DNA from 4 places in the Peribacillus sp. GL_122 genome. Region 4 is predicted to be linked to each of the others. Evidence: riboswitches for the same ligand, from Rfam matches in the RefSeq annotation. Region 4 holds a riboswitch; each other region holds the start of a gene.
What was found. Region 4 has a riboswitch for S-adenosylmethionine ahead of AC3ISB_RS22785 (methionine ABC transporter ATP-binding protein). Riboswitches for the same ligand answer to the same signal wherever they lie in the genome.
Positions count from the first base shown of each region.

Region 1: it holds a riboswitch for S-adenosylmethionine, as region 4 does, so the genes downstream of both, mtnW (2,3-diketo-5-methylthiopentyl-1-phosphate enolase) here and AC3ISB_RS22785 (methionine ABC transporter ATP-binding protein) in region 4, are expected to answer to the same signal.
Region 2: it holds a riboswitch for S-adenosylmethionine, as region 4 does, so the genes downstream of both, metK (methionine adenosyltransferase) here and AC3ISB_RS22785 (methionine ABC transporter ATP-binding protein) in region 4, are expected to answer to the same signal.
Region 3: it holds a riboswitch for S-adenosylmethionine, as region 4 does, so the genes downstream of both, AC3ISB_RS25215 (5-methyltetrahydropteroyltriglutamate--homocysteine S-methyltransferase) here and AC3ISB_RS22785 (methionine ABC transporter ATP-binding protein) in region 4, are expected to answer to the same signal.

Region 1 is NZ_CM174415.1:3,371,341-3,376,332, forward strand. Features, by position in the region: gene AC3ISB_RS16210 (cupin domain-containing protein) at 1-22, opposite strand, end outside; gene AC3ISB_RS16215 (methylthioribulose 1-phosphate dehydratase) at 47-676, opposite strand; gene AC3ISB_RS16220 (2-hydroxy-3-keto-5-methylthiopentenyl-1-phosphate phosphatase) at 673-1,332, opposite strand; gene mtnW (2,3-diketo-5-methylthiopentyl-1-phosphate enolase) at 1,339-2,571, opposite strand; SAM riboswitch class I at 2,678-2,830, opposite strand; gene AC3ISB_RS16230 (pyridoxal phosphate-dependent aminotransferase) at 2,963-4,135, opposite strand; gene AC3ISB_RS16235 (carbon-nitrogen family hydrolase) at 4,235-4,992, shown strand, end outside.
Region 2 is NZ_CM174415.1:5,120,977-5,125,968, reverse strand. Features, by position in the region: gene pckA (phosphoenolpyruvate carboxykinase (ATP)) at 1-1,371, opposite strand, end outside; SAM riboswitch class I at 1,802-1,963, shown strand; gene metK (methionine adenosyltransferase) at 2,128-3,321, shown strand; gene AC3ISB_RS24815 (hypothetical protein) at 3,458-3,733, shown strand; gene AC3ISB_RS24810 (gamma carbonic anhydrase) at 4,133-4,651, opposite strand; gene AC3ISB_RS24805 (alpha/beta hydrolase) at 4,862-4,992, shown strand, end outside.
Region 3 is NZ_CM174415.1:5,182,871-5,187,862, forward strand. Features, by position in the region: gene AC3ISB_RS25200 (MIP/aquaporin family protein) at 1-437, opposite strand, end outside; gene AC3ISB_RS25205 (glycerol-3-phosphate responsive antiterminator) at 665-1,207, opposite strand; gene AC3ISB_RS25210 (hypothetical protein) at 1,373-1,801, opposite strand; SAM riboswitch class I at 1,977-2,078, shown strand; gene AC3ISB_RS25215 (5-methyltetrahydropteroyltriglutamate--homocysteine S-methyltransferase) at 2,161-3,264, shown strand; gene AC3ISB_RS25220 (ArsR/SmtB family transcription factor) at 3,475-3,777, shown strand; gene AC3ISB_RS25225 (MFS transporter) at 3,934-4,992, shown strand, end outside.
Region 4 is NZ_CM174415.1:4,701,883-4,706,874, forward strand. Features, by position in the region: gene AC3ISB_RS22770 (M20 family metallopeptidase) at 1-310, opposite strand, end outside; gene AC3ISB_RS22775 (MetQ/NlpA family ABC transporter substrate-binding protein) at 392-1,264, opposite strand; gene AC3ISB_RS22780 (methionine ABC transporter permease) at 1,286-1,936, opposite strand; gene AC3ISB_RS22785 (methionine ABC transporter ATP-binding protein) at 1,950-2,972, opposite strand; SAM riboswitch class I at 3,209-3,320, opposite strand; gene AC3ISB_RS22790 (GNAT family N-acetyltransferase) at 3,460-3,927, opposite strand; gene AC3ISB_RS22795 (nuclear transport factor 2 family protein) at 4,026-4,394, opposite strand; gene AC3ISB_RS22800 (hypothetical protein) at 4,429-4,647, opposite strand; gene AC3ISB_RS22805 (amidohydrolase family protein) at 4,894-4,992, opposite strand, start outside.

The DNA.
Region 1 (4,992 bases), 1.3 Mb from region 4:
CATGGAATTTGATCGTCGCCATCATTCATACCTCCTCTATGAGTGTTTATCTTAAAGAACCTGCAAACGCCTTTTGTTGATTAAGCAACAGTTGGTATTGAAATAAAAATTCGCAAGCTTCAAGTATTCTTTTTGCTTCGAGTCCGCTTTTACCCCAAACCGTAATGCCATGATTGCGGATCAGCACGGCGCCAGAGTCTTCTTCGACATGTGGCTTGAACTTATCGGATAACAGCGGAATGTCAGCGTGATTATATATGATTGGAATCCGAAGCTCCGAATCTTCCTCCCACCGACCGGTCGCTTTAATGATTTCATGATTACAAAATGAAACCTGGCCTTCATCTCCGTACAATTCTGATATCACATTATTTTCAACTGTATGGACATGGAGTACACAGTTCGCATTTGTTTTCCGGTAAATGACTGTATGAAGTAAAGTTTCGGCCGATGGTCTTAGGTTCGTTTCTTCAACTGGTTTTCCTTTTAAATCCACCAGTAAAAAGTCCGAATCCGTTTGCTTCCTTTTATCCTTACCGCTTGCCGTAATATAAAAGAAAGGGCTTTTGGGCTCGCGGATGGACAAGTTCCCGCTTGTTCCCATAAACCAATCCCTTTCGGCCAGTTCAGCTTTAATATCTGCCAACTCCCGCCATTCTTTAGAATGATTGTTCACGCTTTAACCGCCTCCTGCCGCTTTAAAATGTCAATTACATCAAAAAATGTTTCAAATCCTTGATGTGGAATTCCTTCCCTATCGCATTTTTCAAGCAGTATGTCACGGGCTATGACAAAATCGGCCTGTTTAGCCGCTTCAAAATCCGTTACTGAATCTCCAATAACGAATTTAAAATCTTCCGCACCCGCTATTTCCCTCATAATGGATGGCTTGCAGCAACCGCAATCATTATTACATTGATCATCACAAGCATGTGGCCACTCTATATAAATCTTTTCCTTATCAAAAAATGCATGGTTGCAATAAACGGACTCTGTTGGCAAGATATCATTTAAAAGCGGTGCAATGAAAAAATCCATGCCCCCGCTTACTATATATAAAGGGATGTTGGCTTGTTTCGTATACTCAACGAATTCATAAAACCCTGGACGAATGCCGGCCGTTTTTCTTACATATTGGATGATGTCATCCTTCATGCCACTATCAAGCAGTGAAAACATATCCCCAACTCCTGAAGATATACTGATTTTTTGCTGAAGGACACCGTCTTTCAACGCTTCCCATTCCGGAGGCGCAAATTTTTTCATGATGGAAATGATATTGTCCGTGTTGGTGATCGTTCCGTCAAAATCACAAAAGATGATCGGTTTCATTATTTCTTATAAGCCTCCCCATAACACAAGAGCTTTTTTTAGTGTTTCTTCCTCAGCCGCCGCTTCTGATAGGTCCTTTCCTGCTAGAACGGCTTCCACAGCAGAACGGAAAGCCTTGGCCCCGCCCTCTGCTCCGTCAGGGTGCCCGTGAATTCCGCCCCCTGCATTAATCACGCTATCGAGCCCAAAATCCTTGATTAAGTCCGGAACCATGCCTGGATGAATGCCTGCAGAAGGAACAGGGAAGGCTTTTTTCCATGAAAATTCATCTTTTGTCAGAGCTTCAGCAATCGCCAAGGTCTCCTTTTTTTCTAGTGCGACATTTCCATAAGGGGATGGGAACAAGGATAAATCCGCACCTGATAACCTTACTAATTTACCAAGCAATAACGGATAGCCGATCCCATAAAATGATGAAGATGCCAATGCCCCGCTATATGCGGGATGCGCCATGATCGGCAGCTTGATACGATCATGTTCACTCAAGGCCTGCAATACATCCAAACCATATGTATGAACGTTGAACAATAAAGCATCTGCCCCTGCTTCAGCCGCCTGCTCTGCCTTATCCAGTAATTCAAATGTTTTCCCTGATAGATTGACAGCATATAAAGTTCGGTGGCCAGTGGTTTCATGGACTTCATTCAATATTCTTTTTCCCGTTTTTATTCTATCGAAAAATGGAGTCAGTTCCTGGTCGAAGAGGATCTCATCATCTTTAACTAGGTCGACACCCCCTAATGCTTGTTGCCTCAGTTGCTCATTATGGAATGTCAGGTCCCTTCCTAATACACCTTTAAAGATGCTCATCACCAGGGGCCGGTTAAATACGCCAATCTTTTCCCTTATGCCTCCAATACCAAATTGCGGCCCGGGAAAAGCTTTTTGAATATCACCGACAAAATCCAGGTCGATAAGTTTTATTTCTCCGTCCAATGAAAGTTTGCCGAAGACCGTCGTGAGGATTGCAGGTAAATCAATGGAGAAATTCCCTGCCGGATAGGCAATTTTAATAAGCGAACGGTATACTTTACGATTAAAGTAGCTGTTTGCCCTCTCTTCTTCAGATAGTGGTGTCACCGATACGACGCGCCCCTTATGTTTTTCCAGTTGTTTCTGGACCAAATGTGGCAGGTCCGTCCATGTCCCGACAGTCAAACCTAAGGCGATGCTCTCTGCTTTTTTCTCATGATTTCCATTGAAGTCATGAATTAAATAAGTAGCGACTATCTCGCTCATCTGAATCACTCCTATAACACGTTAGTAAACTCTCGATGTCATTAACCTGAAATGTTCTCAAAATGGCAAAAGCCCCTTCATAAAGAAGAGGCTTTAAAAAGCCATCTTCTTATCTCCCAGCCATTGGCTGCAAGAATTAGCACCGTGCCTTGTGGATTTAAAGAAAATCCGGCGAAGAATTCCGCCCCATTTTACAATGGAATTACGGTCGGTTGCTGGGCTTCATAGGGCTAGTCCCTCCACCTGCTCAAAATAAGAAAACGCTGATATATAAATTGCATTCAAGTATCGAAAGATTAAGAATTTATTTTGTATTCTGACAGGTAATCCCTACTTTGTCAATAAGTTTTAACTATTTAACGGTGAATAAATCGGATACCTCATTCCATCGTTAAAATAAGTTTAATGTACGTATTCGTTCCACAGCCTCTTCAAGCCGTTCTTCGGAAGTCAATAGCCCTACCCTGACGTAACCTTCGCCAAATTCACCGAATCCATTCCCTGCGGCAACAGCTACGTGGGCATGCGTTAATAAATAGTCTGCAAAACTCTCTGACGTAAAACCTTTAGGTACCTTGAGCCAGGCAAAAAACGATGCCGCAGGCGCTTTGACATCCCAGCCGATTGCCCTCAATCCCTTAATGAAAACATTCCTTCGTCCTTCGTACATCTGCACTAACTGCTCTACACAGCTCTGCGAGTCAAGCAAAGCGCTTGCCGCAGCTTCTTGTATCGCCGGGAAAAGACTCACATAAAGATGGTCTTGTAATAGTTCAAGAGCTTCTATTACACTCTTATTCCCTACTGCGAAGCCGACTCTCCACCCTGCCATATTGTATGTTTTCGATAGTGTGTATATTTCTATTCCTACATCCTTCGCTCCCTTTGCCTGGAGAAAGCTTATCGGTTTTTTTCCGTCGAATCCGATCGCACCATAAGCGAAATCGTGGACCACACAAATGGAATGCTCTTTTGCGAAGGTGACGGTTTCATCAAAGAAACTTTCAGTTGCAGAAGCACCTGTGGGATTATTCGGATAGTTCAAGAACATCATTTTGGCTTTATCAAGTACTTCTTTATGTATGTCATCGTATTTCGGAAGAAAATCATTTTCTTCTGTCAAGGGCATGAGTTCGGTCTTTGCCTGGGCTAAAACAACTCCGGAAAGATAATCCGGATAGCCTGGATCTGGAACAAGGATCGTATCACCTGGATTCAATAAACACTGCGGCAGTTCTACAAGACCTGCCTTCCCCCCGAAGAGAATCGCCACTTCACTATTCGGATCCAGCTTGACACCGTATTCTCGTTCATAAAAGACGGCGGCAGCATCTTTTAAATATTGATGCCCCCGGAATGGCGAATATTTATGATTTATCGTTTTTTCAGCGGCAGACTGCAAACTTTTCACGATATGTTCTGGCGTCGGCTGATCAGGGTTTCCCTGGCCTAAATTAATGACATCATGTCCTTGCTCCGTGATCGCATTGACTTTTGCGACTAGTGAAGCAAAAAACTGCTTGGGCAGGTCCTGAAGCTGGCCGGATTTTTCGAATTGCACCATTTATACACCTTCTCTGAAATTTCTTGAAATTCTAGTCACAAATGATATATGTTTATCATAGTCTTGTAAAGTATTTTTTACATGTGGGGGTTTTAAACGATGAAGTGGAAAATAGCTTGTATTCAAATGGATATAGCCTTCGGGCAACCGGATATCAATTTTCAGGTTGCAGAACAATGGATGGAAAAAGCGGCACGCTCAGAACCCGATATCGTCATTTTACCGGAACTTTGGACAACAGGATACGACTTGACCAGGTTAAATGAGATTGCTGATCATGAGGCAGAAAAAACGATTGAATTTTTTAAAACACAGGCACAGAAACACCAGATTCACATCATAGGCGGTTCCATTGCGAAAAAAACAAGCAAGGGAATCTATAACACCATGATCATCATCGATAAACATGGAAATCTCATTAAAGAATATGATAAGCTTCACTTATTTCAGTTAATGGATGAACATCATTTCCTGCAGCCAGGAGAAAAAGATGGTTTATTTACTCTTGATGAAAAAATATGTGCTGGATTCGTTTGTTATGACATCCGTTTCCCTGAATGGCAGCGAGCCCATACCGTTCAAGGCGCCGAAGTTCTATTCGTAACGGCTGAATGGCCAAAGCCGAGACTCGATCATTGGAGAGCCTTGTTGATTAGCCGTGCCATCGAGAACCAAGCCTATGTTGTAGCCGTTAATCGTTCAGGTTCGGATGTCAATAATATATTTGCGGGTCATTCCTTGATTATTGATCCATGGGGGAATATCATAAGTGAAGCCGGAGAAGAAAACCAACTCTTGACAGGCACCCTGGACTTCAAAAAAGTTACGGAAGCCCGTAACAAAATACCTGTATTCGA
Region 2 (4,992 bases), 420 kb from region 4:
CGCTAATTCACCTTCAAGTGCAGCTTGTACCATTGCACGAGTGTAAGCAAGTTTCATACGGCTTCCAGTTCCGTATGCACCGCCAGTCCATCCAGTGTTGACAAGGTATACCTTTGCATTGTGCTCGTCAATTTTATCACCAAGCATCTCAGCATAGCGTGTAGCTGGAAGCGGTAAGAATGGTGAACCGAAGCAAGTGGAGAATGTAGCTTCCGGTGAAGTTACGCCTCTTTCAGTACCAGCCAATTTACTAGTGTATCCGCTTAGGAAGTGGAACATTGCCTGTTCTTTGGAAAGCTTGCTGATTGGAGGCAGAACGCCTGAAGCATCAGCTGTCAAGAAAATGATTGTATTTGGGTGTCCTGCAATACTTGGGTTCACGATGTTATCGATCGCTTGCATTTGGTAAGCAGCACGAGTGTTTTCAGTCAATGAACTGTCATCATAGTTCGCTTCACGTGTATCCGGATCAACAACAACATTTTCCAGTACGGCACCGAAACGGATCGCATCGAAAATTTGTGGTTCTTTTTCACGTGAAAGGTTGATCGTTTTAGCATAGCAGCCGCCTTCGATATTGAATACGCCGTTAGAAGACCAGCCGTGCTCGTCATCGCCAATCAGTTTACGGCTAGTGTCTGCAGACAAAGTCGTTTTGCCTGTACCGGACAGTCCGAAGAATAAAGCGACGTCCCCTTCACGTCCTACGTTAGCAGAGCAATGCATTGGAAGGATTCCAGCCTCTGGAAGTAAGTAGTTCATGATCGAGAAGATCGATTTTTTCATTTCTCCTGCATATTCCGTTCCGCCGATCAGGATGGTACGGCGTTCAAATGAAACGATGATGAAAGTTTCGGATGCAGTTCCATCAACTTCCGGGTCTGCTTTGAAGTTAGGTGCAGAAAGGATTGTGAATTCAGCTTCGTGACCTCTCAGTTCCTCTTCGTTTGGACGGATGAACAACGTATGGGCGAAAAGGTTATGCCAAGCATATTCATTAACAACACGGATAGGAAGACGTGATGATTCGTCTGCACCAGCGAAACCTTTAAAAACAAAAATCTCTTCTTTTGCTTTTAGGTAGTCAACTACTTTATTATATAGTTTATTGAACACATCTTCAGAAATAGGCTGGTTCACTGAACCCCAATCGACTTTATCTTTAACGGATGCTTCTTCAACGATATATTTATCTTTAGGTGAACGACCTGTATATTTGCCAGTTTCAGCTTTTACCGCACCGGTTGATGTTAGAACGCCTTCATTTCTGCTTAATACTTTTTCGACCAATTGAGGAACTGAAAGTTGAGTTTGCACATTGTTTCCTGTTAATAATTGGTGTAACTCATTAGAAACGTCTACAGAATTCATATATGAGATACCTTCCTTTGTTTAAGTTTTTAGATTACAATTAGTATAACACATTCATCTAATTAGTCTATACTATTTCTTTTAATTTGTGATTATTTTCAGTTGGTTGCGTTAATCATTTTAATCCGGCAGGAACCGATTCAGGATAATCGCATAAACTTTCATGAAGAAAATTTTATTTTAATAGGAAGTAAGTAAGCAATATATGTCTAAAGGGAAAGTCAGGATGTCGTTTCTTTTCGGATGCTCTTTACATTATTATTAATGGCAATTTACAACATTTCTATTCGTATTTTGCATTGTAAACCCTTCTAGGACGTTGTATCAACATGTTTTTTCAAATGAACGCCATTCTGGGTGGAAATGTTCTTTTTAGAAAAGCATTGACAAGTTCCAGCCAGATACGATAATATCTTAAATTGTACGGATTCTCTTATCCCGAGTTGGTGGAGGGACAGGCCCTTTGAAACCCAGCAACCTGCCATATTGAACTTGACTCCAAGATCGCTCGCCGAAAATAAAGCGAAGGTCTTCAAGGAATAGTGGTGATGGTGCTAACCTGAGCAAGGTAAAAACCCTTGAACGATAAGAGTGAAAGGATAGAAGACAGAATGTTAAACCTTTCCTCATTTGCCAGGGAAGGTTTTTGTGTTTTTTAGTAAGTAATTCTGTGTCTATAGTTGAAACTAATGAGGGAAACGAGTTCCGTAAAAATCAGGCTTTTGCCTGCAACATACTAACTTCCAAGGAGGAAATATGATGTCAAAGAAACGTCTATTTACTTCTGAATCTGTTACAGAGGGCCATCCGGACAAAATTTGTGACCAGATTTCAGATTCCATTTTAGATGCTATCCTAGCTAAGGATGCAAATGCACGTGTTGCGTGTGAAACTAGCGTAACTACAGGTCTTGTACTTGTTGCTGGTGAAATTACAACGTCCGCTTACGTGGATATTCCGCGTATCGTTCGTGATACGATTAAAGGAATTGGCTATACACGTGCGAAATACGGTTTCGATGCTGAAACTTGTGCCGTGTTAAGTTCCATTGATGAGCAGTCTGCCGATATCGCAGCTGGTGTCGATAAAGCATTGGAAGCTCGTGAAGGAAACATGTCAGAGGAAGAAATCGATGCAATCGGTGCAGGGGACCAAGGTCTTATGTTCGGATTTGCTTGTAATGAAACAGAAGAGCTTATGCCGCTTCCGATTTCATTGGCACATAAACTTTCATTCCGCTTAGCACAAGTTCGTAAAGATGAAACTCTTGCTTACTTACGCCCTGATGGTAAAACACAGGTAACTGTGGAATATGATGAAAATAACGTTCCTGTACGTGTTGATACGATCGTTATCTCTACACAACATGATGCAGAAATTACGCTTGAACAAATTCAAGCCGATCTAAAAGAACATGTAATCAAAGCAGTCGTTCCAGCTGAATTGATCGATGCCGATACTAAGTACTTCATCAACCCGACTGGCCGTTTCGTAATTGGCGGACCTCAAGGAGATGCTGGTCTTACTGGACGTAAAATCATCGTTGATACTTACGGCGGATATGCTCGTCACGGCGGCGGTGCATTCTCTGGTAAGGATGCTACTAAAGTTGACCGTTCTGCTGCATACGCTGCTCGTTACGTTGCGAAAAACATCGTGGCAGCCGGCCTTGCCGACAAAGCTGAAGTTCAATTGGCATACGCAATTGGTGTGGCAGAGCCAGTATCTATCTCAATTGATACGTTCGGAACTGGTACAGTTAGCGAAGAAGTCCTTGTTGACCTAGTTCGCGCTAACTTCGACCTTCGTCCAGCAGGTATCATCAAAATGCTTGACCTTCGTCGCCCGATCTACAAACAAACAGCTGCCTACGGACACTTTGGCCGTACAGATGTAGATCTTCCATGGGAACGCACGGACAAAGCAGAAACATTAAAAGCACAAGCGTAATCCATAAAAAAGGTGTCCCGCAATTAGCGGGGCACCTTTTTTATGGATTGATTTTGCCTTCTCGGGAATAATTCAAGAAATCCCAAAGAAATTCAACTTACGTGCAATACGCCGTGAGTAAGGGGCGTTTACAAGTTTGTTTGGGTCAACTACGAGTGAGTTAGAGCGGTTTACTCGTGAGTTTGTAACGTTTACTCGTGAATTAGAGCGTTTTACTGAGTTAGAGCGGTATACTCGTGAATTAGAGCCATTTACTCGTGAATTAGAGCGGTATACTCGTGATTTTGTAGCAATTACTCGTGAATTAGAGCGGTATACTCGTGAGTTAGAGCGGTTTACTCGTGAGTTTGTAGCAATTACTCGTGAATTAGAGCGGTTTACTCGTGAGTTTGAAGCTTTACTCGTGAATTAGAGCCATTTACTCGTGAGTTAGAGCGGTTTACTCGTGAGTTTGTAGCAATTACTCGTGAATTAGAGCGGTTTACTGAATTAGAGCGTTTTACTCGTGAATTAGAGCGGTTTACTCGTGAGTTAGAGCAGTTTACTCGTGAGTTTGTAGCAATTACTCGTGAGTTAGAGCGTTTTACTCGTGAAATTGAGCGGTATACTCGTGAGTTTGAAGCTTTACTCGTGAATTAGAGCCGTTTACTGAATTAGAGCGGTTTACTCGTGAATTAGAGCGGTTTACTCGTGAGTTTGTAGCAATTACTCGTGAATTAGAGCGGTTTACTCGTGAGTTAGAGCGGTTTACTCGTGAGTTAGAGTAGTTTACTCGTGAGTTTCAGTACAATACTCGTAACTTTCAGTCAATTCATTTTATTCGTTCGGCCGTTTTATAGTATTGGCCTTTTTCGGCGTATTCACGTACGATGCGTTCCATATCCTGGCGATCTTCTTCGTTGATTTCGCGAATGACTTTAGCTGGACGTCCGAATGCCAACATGTTCGGTGGTATGACTTTACCTTGGGGAACGAGACTGCCGGCACCGATGAAGGCCCCTTCGCCGATTTCGGCTTCATCTAGTACGATCGATCCCATGCCAATCAAAGCTCCTTTGCGGATTTTACAGCTATGTAAAATGACCTGATGGCCAATGGTTACTTCATCCTCGATGATCAATGGATTATTTGGGCTTTGGTGCAGGATGCTGTTATCCTGTATACTGACCTTTTTCCCAATGATGGTTGGGGATACATCACCGCGAATGACGGAATTGAACCAAATGGATGTTTCGTCGCCGATTTTGACGTCACCTGTCACGACAGCATTTTCAGCAATATAAGCGCTTTCAGCGATTTCAGGTTCTTTGCCTTTATACGGATAAATAATCATTTTCAATCATTTCCTTTCCGAAGTGAATGTTTTTATGTATTATTTTAATATACCGTATGCAAATACACTTGGCTATTTATAATAGCAATGTACAACTTGTTAGATTTCTTTTTTGTCGAAAATCACGAATATGGTTATAATTTATATATATTATTTTGACTATCATGGATCGTATACATCAAGTGAAAAGTGAAAGGGGGATTTCGTATGTGGAAATGGGAGACAGAAGGAGACGCAAAGGGCGTCATTGTCATCATTCATGGGGCAATGGAACATCACGGACGTTATAAGTGGGTAACACAAATGTGGCTTTCAGCTGGATACCATGTCGTCATGGG
Region 3 (4,992 bases), 480 kb from region 4:
AGAATAAGGATGAAAGTTCCAATCATCTCACTTAATAGATTTGAAAATGTATGCGGGATCGCAGGTGAAGTCGCGAACACACCAAGCTTCGCTCCTGGATCATCAGTAGCTTTCCAGTGTGGCAAATAATGCAGGAATACTAGAGTTGCTCCAAGGATTGCGCCAATCATTTGGGCAACGATGTAACCGGGCACATCACTCCAAGGAAATTCCCCAATAATCGCAAACCCTACTGTGACTGCCGGGTTTAAATGCGCCCCGCTTATGGACCCCACTGCAAAAACACCCATCGTAACAGCCAATCCCCATGCAATCGTGATAACGATCCAGCCGGCATCTTTTGCATAGGAACCCTTTAAGGATGAACCAGCCCCAATGCCTGCTCCGAATAAAACTAATATCATCGTACCTAACACTTCTCCCCAAAATGGAGTCATGAATAAAACCCCTCCCCTGATAAATTTTTAAACCATGCCAACAAATAAAAGGAGATCCACAGCAGAACTATCTTCATAAAATAAATTATGAATAGATCTGTTGTGAATCTCCTAGTCTCCGTCACATATATTAACTTGTATAATAAAATATACTAGGTAATGAAAACGCTGTCAATATTTTGTAAAAAATTAATCTATTTTTCTGTGATTTTTTTTAATTTCCCCTATTAAACGATATCCCATAATTCAGTTTTGGAAGTGGTGATTGACGACGCTCCAGCATCAAGGGCGTTCATGACTTCATCCGAAGTACGTATGAGGCCGCCTGCAAAAATCGGTGTCTGCAATCGTTCCTTCACTTCTTTTATCATCCATGGCATAGCGCCCGGCAATACTTCGATATAATCCGGCTTGGTTTTCTGCACCAGCTTATAACTTTTCTCAAGCGCATGTGAATCTATTAAAAAGATTCGCTGGATGGCAATGACTCCCTTTTGCTTCGCCTTCAATATAACGTTTGATTTAGTTGAAATCAGCCCATATGGATTATATTCCTGACAAATGAATTCTGTCGCGTACTCATCACTTCTTATGCCATGGATCAAATCGACATGATAAATCATTTTCTTATTATGCTGCTTTGCCATCATACTTACGTTTTTCAATTGTGATATATGCAAATCAAGAAACACACCTATTTCATAGGAACTTTCTAAAAATCTTTCGAAATCCTTCATGCTTGCTGAAGCAGGCAAAATCTTCTGATCCATCATTATCCTCCTCATTCCCAGAAAAACTCAAAACTTCAAGTCATTTAGTATATTTTAAAGAGCTTGATTTATCAAACACATTTTTTTCATGACCAATGTCACCATAACACTATCATACCTGTCACTCCCTTTATAGTTTTCGGCTAAGAATGTATGTAAACTCCATCATAAAGTAATTTTCATTTTCAATGCACCTTCGACGAGTTCATACGATTTAATTGTGCCAACGGGAATTTTTCTCACGATGCTCCAAGCATTAACATTCATTTTGATCGTTCTTTTTTCAAATTCAAAAAATGGAGGTCTGTTAAATATCCTTTGGTTGATGAAATTCCTGTCAATTGGTTCCATTTCCACTAATTCAAATACAATCGTTCTTTTTTCCACATGAACCGGTTTTAATGTAATCCGAAAAGCTACGTTTTTCTTAAACATCATTTTTTTCACTTCCATCGTTCCGGAAAGCACTATATGCTTTGGCGTAATCTCGACTTTAATATCCTGACCATATGATTTCATTCTTAAGATATTCTCTATCATGGCTTCAGTTACCGTTATCGGTATGCCATTTTTGAATGGACTGAATGTACTCATCCTTGCATTCCCCTCCTGCCGCTCATACAGAACGTCGGTTATAGCATATGCCAGGTTCCTTGATGTAGTTAACTTTTCAACCCATATTAATAATCGGTATATTCGAAATCTTCCACCTTCAATACTTGACCTTTATAAAAACTATCTGTATAGTCATAATTAATTTAATAGACAACTCTTATCCAGAGAGGTGGAGGGACTGGCCCTTTGATGCCTCAGCAACAGACTGATCATGTACTGTGCTAATTCCAGAAGTGTAAAAACTTGAAGATAAGAAGAGTATATAGCTTTGCTGCCAACACCTCTTCTTATTTTTAAGAAGAGGTTTTTTATTTTTAAAAGGAAAGAAGGAATGCAACATGTCAATCACATTAACGAAAGCACCATTCAGGGCCGATCACGTCGGAAGTTTATTAAGACCAGAACGTTTACATATTGCCAGAAAGCAATTTAAGGAAGGTACCATTTCAGCAGAGCGGCTTCGTGAAGTTGAAACCGAAGAAATCAATCGGATTGTCGAAAAACAAATTGAAGTTGGATTAGAGGCCGTGACGGATGGTGAGTTCAGACGAACATGGTGGCACTTTGACTTCCTCGAACATTTAAATGGCATCGAGGGATATGTGACTGAAAAAGGTCTCACATTCGATGGTGTGGAAACAGAGAGATATAACGTTCGCAATACCGGGAAGGTTTCATTCAATCCTGAACATCCCTTCATTCGCGATTTCATTGAATTGAACAAAATCGTGAACGGACGCGCCGTTGCCAAGCAAACCATTCCCAGCCCAAATCAATTATTTGCTGTAGGCATTCATAATGAAGACATCTATCCTGATATTGAAGACTATGCTAATGATATCATCAAAGCGTATCAGCATGCTTTGAAGGCTTTTTATGAAGCAGGTGTACGTTATCTTCAATTGGATGATGTATATATTGCCAGACTTTCAGCTCCAGATTTCCAGTTCAAAGATGGAAAATATACGAGGGAACAGTTAATCGATCTTGCACTTCGCGTAATTAATGGCGCATTGGAAGGCAAACCAGAAGACCTTGTCGTCACTACACACCTATGTCGTGGGAACTACCAGTCGACTTGGGCGTTTGAAGGAAGCTATGCCCGTATCGCCCCAACTTTATTGGCAAAAGAAACAGTGGATGGATTTTTCTTGGAATATGATGATCAACGCTCAGGAGATTTCAAACCATTGGAATACATTCCAAATGGCGGAGCACGGGTCGTACTGGGTGTCGTCACTTCAAAAAATGGAGAAATCGAAGACAAGGAAGCTGTTAAGGCACGCATTGAAGAAGCCTCGCACTTCGTTCCTCTCGAACAATTATGCTTAAGTCCGCAATGCGGCTTCGCCTCCACCCATCACGGCAACAAGCTGACCGAAGAACAGCAATGGGAAAAGCTGAAATTCGTCGTTGATGTAGCAAAAGAAGTATGGAAATGATTTTTTAGCGGAGACTTTAATTCTGATTTACAGGATTTGAACAACCTAATCGGCCGCACTTATAAGGGAGCCGATTAGGTTCTTGCAATAATACATTTCCATTCCTTTAATGACTCTTTAGATAACGGTATCAAGTTTTGCTATTTATGAAACTAACGATGAATGATAAAACTATTTGACATATCGATAATTCTCGATATAATGAAATGTATGAAAACAATCGAGATATTTAAAGCATTATCCAATGAATCCAGGTTGCAAATCTTACAATGGCTCAAGGCGCCTGAACTCCACTTCACCCCTCATGAGGGAATAGACATGAAGGAAACCGGCGTTTGCGTAAGTCAGATTACGGAAAAATTAAACATGACCCAGTCCACGGCCTCTCAATACCTCTCGATGCTTCTTAGAGCAGGATTGATTAAAACGGAGCGGATAGGAAAGTTTACGTATTACAAACGAGATGAAGAGGCAATCTCAAAAATTACTGATTTCTTGAAAGAAGAAGTATGAAAATGAACCTGATCCGTACCTTAGAGGGTTGGGTTCATTTTTCTCTCTAACATTTCGATATTTCGCGATATGTTTATTTTTTTATTCATACATATCAACATATTGCGATATGTCTTTATATAAAATTAATAATCATTAATGAGGAGTGAATCTATTTTGCTTAATACATGGAAAATTTACATGTTAGCGATTATCAGTTTTTTAGTAGGAACATCCGAATTCATAATATCCGGAATTTTGGATAAGATTGCGGATTCTCTTGGAGTGACCCTTGCTGCCGCAGGACAGCTCATTACAATTTTCTCCCTTGTCTACGCAATCGGTACACCCATTCTCATGGCTTTAACAGCAAGTTTAGACAGACGAAGATTAATGTTGTATTCCCTTGGACTATTCGTAGTGGCCAATCTGCTTGCCTTTCTATTACCAGGCTTTGGACCGTTTCTATTTGCACGCATAATCATGGCACTTGGTGCAGGATTGGTTGTAGTCACCGCTCTGAATATTGCCGCTAAGCTTGCTCCGCCAGATAAACAAGCAAGTTCTATTGCGACAGTTGTCATGGGGTTTACAGCTTCCCTTATCATTGGCGTACCTCTCGGAAGAATCATGACAGATGCATTCGGGTGGAAATCCGTCTTTGGCGGAATCGCCCTATTCGGCCTGATTGCCATGATCGTTTTATTCTTTACCATTCCTCCTACCAAAGGGGATAAACCAGTACCACTTCTCCAGCAGCTGGCCCTTCTTAAAAAAAGGAAAGTTGCCCTTGGATTATCGATAACCTTCTTCTGGCTTGGCGGATATTCGATAGCTTATACCTATCTATCCCCTTACCTGCTATCCGTATCAGGGATAAGTGACTCTCTACTTAGCACGGCCTTGCTTATATTCGGTATCGCAAGCTTGATTGGATCAAAGTTTGGCGGTTATAGTACGGATCGATGGGGTGTATCATTTACACTAATTGGCGGTATGGCTCTGCATATTATGATGATCATCATGTTATCCATCGTTACGAATTCATTGATGGGCGTTTTGATAATCCTTACCTTATGGTCGTTCGCAGCATGGTCATCAGGGCCGACACAGCAATATCATTTAGCGACCCTTGAACCTGAATCATCAGGAGTCATGCTCGGTCTGAATCAGTCGATGATGCAATTGGCCATGGCGGCAGGTGCTGGAATTGGCGGTGTTGCTGTAGAACAAGTA
Region 4 (4,992 bases):
TATTATGGCCGCAAGCATGACCTAAACCCGGCAATGCATCATACTCGGCTAAAAAGGCAATTGTGGGTCCTTTCTTCGAAGAGGTTTTTTTGGCGATGAATCCTGTTTCATGTCCGGCTATATTGCGGGTCACTTCAAATCCTTCATTTCGAAGTATTCCGGTTAATGTATCCGAAGCGAAGAATTCTTGATTCCCAATTTCGGGTTTGGCATGAATGGCTTGACTCGTTTCGATATATAATTTGGAATGAAGGTCGATGTGATCTTCAATGATCTGCTGATGCTGCTTCTGCACTAATTCTCTCGCCATATTCTAATCTCCCCTTTTTGGTTTAAGGAACCGGATAGGCACCTTGAATCCATCCGGCATTCCTTCACTTGTTCTAAATCATTATTTTTCATTAGCTGGTTTTGTCCAAGCATCCTGGTAATTCAATAATTCATCTACAGAAACATATGCAGGAATGGTGTTTCCTTTAAACGTTTTTTCAATGAACGCTTCCACTTTTTTCGATTGATAAAGCTCCACTAATTTTTGCAGTTCAGGACGATCGGCATTACCCTTTTTAACTGCAATGATATTAATATATGGTTTCGCCGTTTTACTTTCATGGAATAAAGAATCTTTTAAAGTAAGGCCTGCTTCGACGGCAAAGTTATTATTGATGGCTGAAGCATCGGCATCATCCAATAGACGCGGTGTATTGCCTGCAGCAACAGGTTGGATTTTCAAGTTTTTCGGATTTTCCTTAATGATTTCCAATGATCCCGATCCATTGAATTCCTCTTTCAATGTAATCAATCCAGCTTCCTGAAGAAGAAGTAGTGCACGACCAAAGTTTGTTGCTTCATTCGGAACGGCAATCGTAGCGCCATCCGGAAGATCTTTGAGATTTTTATGTTTTTTCGAATAAAGGCCCATAGGCGCAATGACAGTCGACCCGATGGCCTCTAATTTTAGATTTTGATCTTGAACGAATTCATCGAAGTAAGCGACCGTTTGGAATGAATTAGCATCAATTTCACCTTCACTTAAAGCAAGGTTCGGTTGGATATAATCATTGAAAGTGACCAGTTCGATATTAAGCCCTTCCTCTTTCGCTATGTCGACAATGTATTCCCATGTTCTTGTATCCCCGCTGCTGACACCGACTTTTACTGTTTTCACATCATCCGAACCGCCTGATGCACCTTCTTCTTTCCCGCATGCTGCAGACACGATGGCCAATGCCAATACTATGATCGTTAATAAGATTTTCTTCATTTCTCCTACCTCCTGTTATTTTTATCTTCTTCTGATTTTTCTTGAAACAAAATTCCCGGTGGATTGCAATAATTGAACGATGATCACGAGCGCCGCCACTGTGACGATCATCGTCATCGTATCAAACCTTTGATAACCGTAAGCCAAAGCTAAATCTCCGACCCCGCCTGCACCGACGGCACCTGCCATGGCCGTAGATCCAACAAGCCCGATTGTCGCTGTTGTAAATGTAAGGATCAACGAACTGAGTCCCTCGGGAATCAAAAAGCGATAAATGATTTGCCATGTCGTCGCCCCCATCGCCTGAGCTGCCTCGATGATCCCTTTGTCCACTTCCAACAGGGAGTTCTCCACAAGCCTGGCGATATAAGGAGCCGCGTAAAAGATTAGCGGAACAATGGCCGCATTCGTTCCGATTGCACTGCCTACAATCATTCTCGTAAACGGAATAAGTGCTACAAGCAAGATGATGAAAGGAACCGACCGCAATATATTGATGATCGGGTTCAATACATTAAAGACCCATTTATTCTCCAGGATGTGACCCTTTCTTGTAATGACAAGCAGGATACCGAGCGGAAGCCCAATCAATCCGGAAAATACCAATGAGATGGCTACCATATAAAGTGTGTCACCGAAAGCTGTCGACAGCTGATCTGCTGTTATTTCCATTCCCCAAAGCGTATTACCCATTTATCTGCACCTCCTGGACGAGAATCCCCTCATCTTTAATATATTGATAAGCCTTGTCCACCTCATTTTTGTTCCCGGTCACTTCGATGATCAAATTCCCGAAAGGCGTTTCCTGAATTTCAGAAATATTGGCTGATAAGACACTTAAATGAACATCATATTTCTTCGAGATGGTTGAAAGTAAAGGAGTACCCGAAGTAGTCCCAATAAAATTAATTTTCCAAATAATCGGGATATGGGACCCTATGCTTTTTAGGAAACTTTGTGGAATTTCGTCATGTATGACCGTTCTCACGAAGTTTTTTGCAATATCCGTTTGCGGCTTCGCAAACACTTCGAAAACCGAACCTTGTTCAACGACGCATCCGCCCTCCATGACCGCTACCTTATTGCAAATTTCCCTGATGACAGACATCTCATGAGTGATTAGCAGAATGGTAATATTGTATTCTTTATTGATTTTCTTTAAGAGCTGCAGAACTGCACTCGTTGTTTGTGGATCCAATGCCGAGGTAGCTTCATCACACAATAAGATCGATGGATTTGTAGCCAATGCTCTCGCAATGCCGATCCGCTGCTTTTGACCGCCGGATAATTGTTCCGGATAACTCTTTGCTTTGCTTGATAAGCCAACGAACTCCAACAGCTCGCCTACCCGCTTTTTGATTTCTTTACCAGGGGTTCCCGATAAAATCAGCGGCATGGCGATATTATCAAAAACAGTCTTTGAGTTTAGCAAATTGAAATGCTGAAAGATCATCCCGATTTTTTTCTTTTCTGCCCGCAATTCCTTCGCGTTCAATTTGGTTAAATCCTTGCCCCCAACAATCACCGAACCATCTGAAGGATGTTCAAGCAAATTGACCAACCTGATCAACGTACTCTTCCCGGCCCCGCTATAACCGACTACACCGAATATATCCCCCTTTTCAACTGTCAAATTAATGCCCTTCAAAGCCTCGACAGTCTGTTTCTTTGTTTGATAAACCTTTTTGACATTTTGAAACTCAATCATCCAATCTCCCCCCATGCTGTTTATTTGTACGAATTCATTATCCAGAGAAGAGCTTTGCAAAGTTTCATAATGTTAGGGTTGAATTTTTGGAATTTATGAGTAAATGCACCAATAATCCAAATAACCATATACATTTTGAATAAACAAAAGAGGCCTCTTCCGTCATCAGACAGAAGAGGCCTCTTTTAGACATAAAAAAGAGTAAACTCTTAAATTAATTATCTAAGAAAAGCTCCTTCTTATCTTTCAAACTTTCGTCCGTTGGAATTAGCACAGTATTTTTACAAAAGTAAAAACCCGCTGCCGAGGTATCATAGGGCCAAGTCCCTCCACATCTCTTGATAAGAATTAACGTTATATTTAATTATGTCCTTCACTATATATTCTAATTTCTCTAAAGTCAACCATATTTTTTTCGTTCTAAACATTTTCATAGTATAGTGAATTGATGGTTTTTAAATTATATTAATATAATTTTATTTCGTTTTTATAATGTTTTACTCATTCTCCATACAGGGTATTTTTCATTTTCTTCCCTTATCTTCATCATGCCTGATTTCGTATATAAACGAATCGCCCTTCCATTTTCCGGAGAAACCCTTAAATGATATTCGGATACATTAAATTGCCTGAAAAAGTTTTCTGCGTAGTGAACCAATTCCTTGCCAAGGCCTTTACTGCGGTAATCGGGAATAAGATAAAAAAGATTCACATAGCCAATCTCCGTTCCTTCATACTCACGAATTTGAAGTTCCATTTGTCCAATCGGTTCTTGGTCCTTTTCAATGATCACCTGTCCATCCGGAAATTTGCGGACCCGTTCTTTCATTCGTTGCAGATATGTATTTTCATCTCCAAAACCATCTTCAGATCCAAAACTTACAACATAGGAATCTTTCCTGAATTTAATGATAATATCTTTATCTTTGTCCGTATCAATGGTACGAAAGATCAACTTCATTCACCTCTATCATTTTAGTAAAATAGTTTTTAAGCAAGCAAACCTCATTTTACTTACGCATTTTTATGATATTTTTTTCATAAATAATAGGCTTAACTGGGCCCTTTCGTTTTTGTGCCTTGATGAAAAAACATTTGCCACCTTCCATTCGTACATTTCCAGATTGAACTCCTTAAGGTATGTTCCTCTTTATCTTCATCAAAAATCCGGTACGTAGTTAACACGGTATCCTCAGACAATGGATGCATATCAAATTGACTTAGTGTCATTTTCACCGCTCCGGCTCCCTCTTGCCCCAAAAAATCGCTTTTAGACCATATGTTACCCGAACTGCCGAACTCAAGGAAATCATCTTTCAATAATAATGAAAGCTCTTCTGGTGATGTACGGACTTCAGTTTTTAACAATTTCTCCTCCAGCTCATACAAATGCTCTTTTAACAACGAAGATTCACTTTCCATTCATCTTGTCCTCCTTTTCTCTCTAAATAACAAATTAGGAAAATAGCGTATAATTAATACGTCGATTTTCATACGGTGGTGATTCTATGATCCATGCTGTCAAAGATTTTTTATCCAGTTGCTTGCTGATTACCAGTTGGTTAATATTTGCGGTCAGCAGCATTTTTTTCTTTTTTTCGTTTTTAACCGTTTTTGCCATACCTATTTTCTTATTAATATTTTTAACTGGCTTACTTTGTTTCCATATTTCCAAGAAACTGGACTCACGACGGATTTCTAAGTGTTAAGAACAATTTATTCCACAATACTAGCGGTAATTCCTTTTTGACTGCCATTCGATGCGAACTATTCCTTACTAAAACCGAATAATAATGGCCTCAAGAAAGATCATTCCGTCCTACATCACTCCCACAGCCCATCTGCATCATTGAGTCCATAAAAAAAGGAGCTGCAAATGGCAGCTCCTTTTTCTGTGCATACGTTTGTTTTCCCATCAGTGTTATCGTGATAGGGTACCTTGCAGACGATTCGTTTCGGCGATTACTTTTTCTTCATCGATCGTTAAGCAGCGCCTTTCTTTCACGACCATTTTGCCATC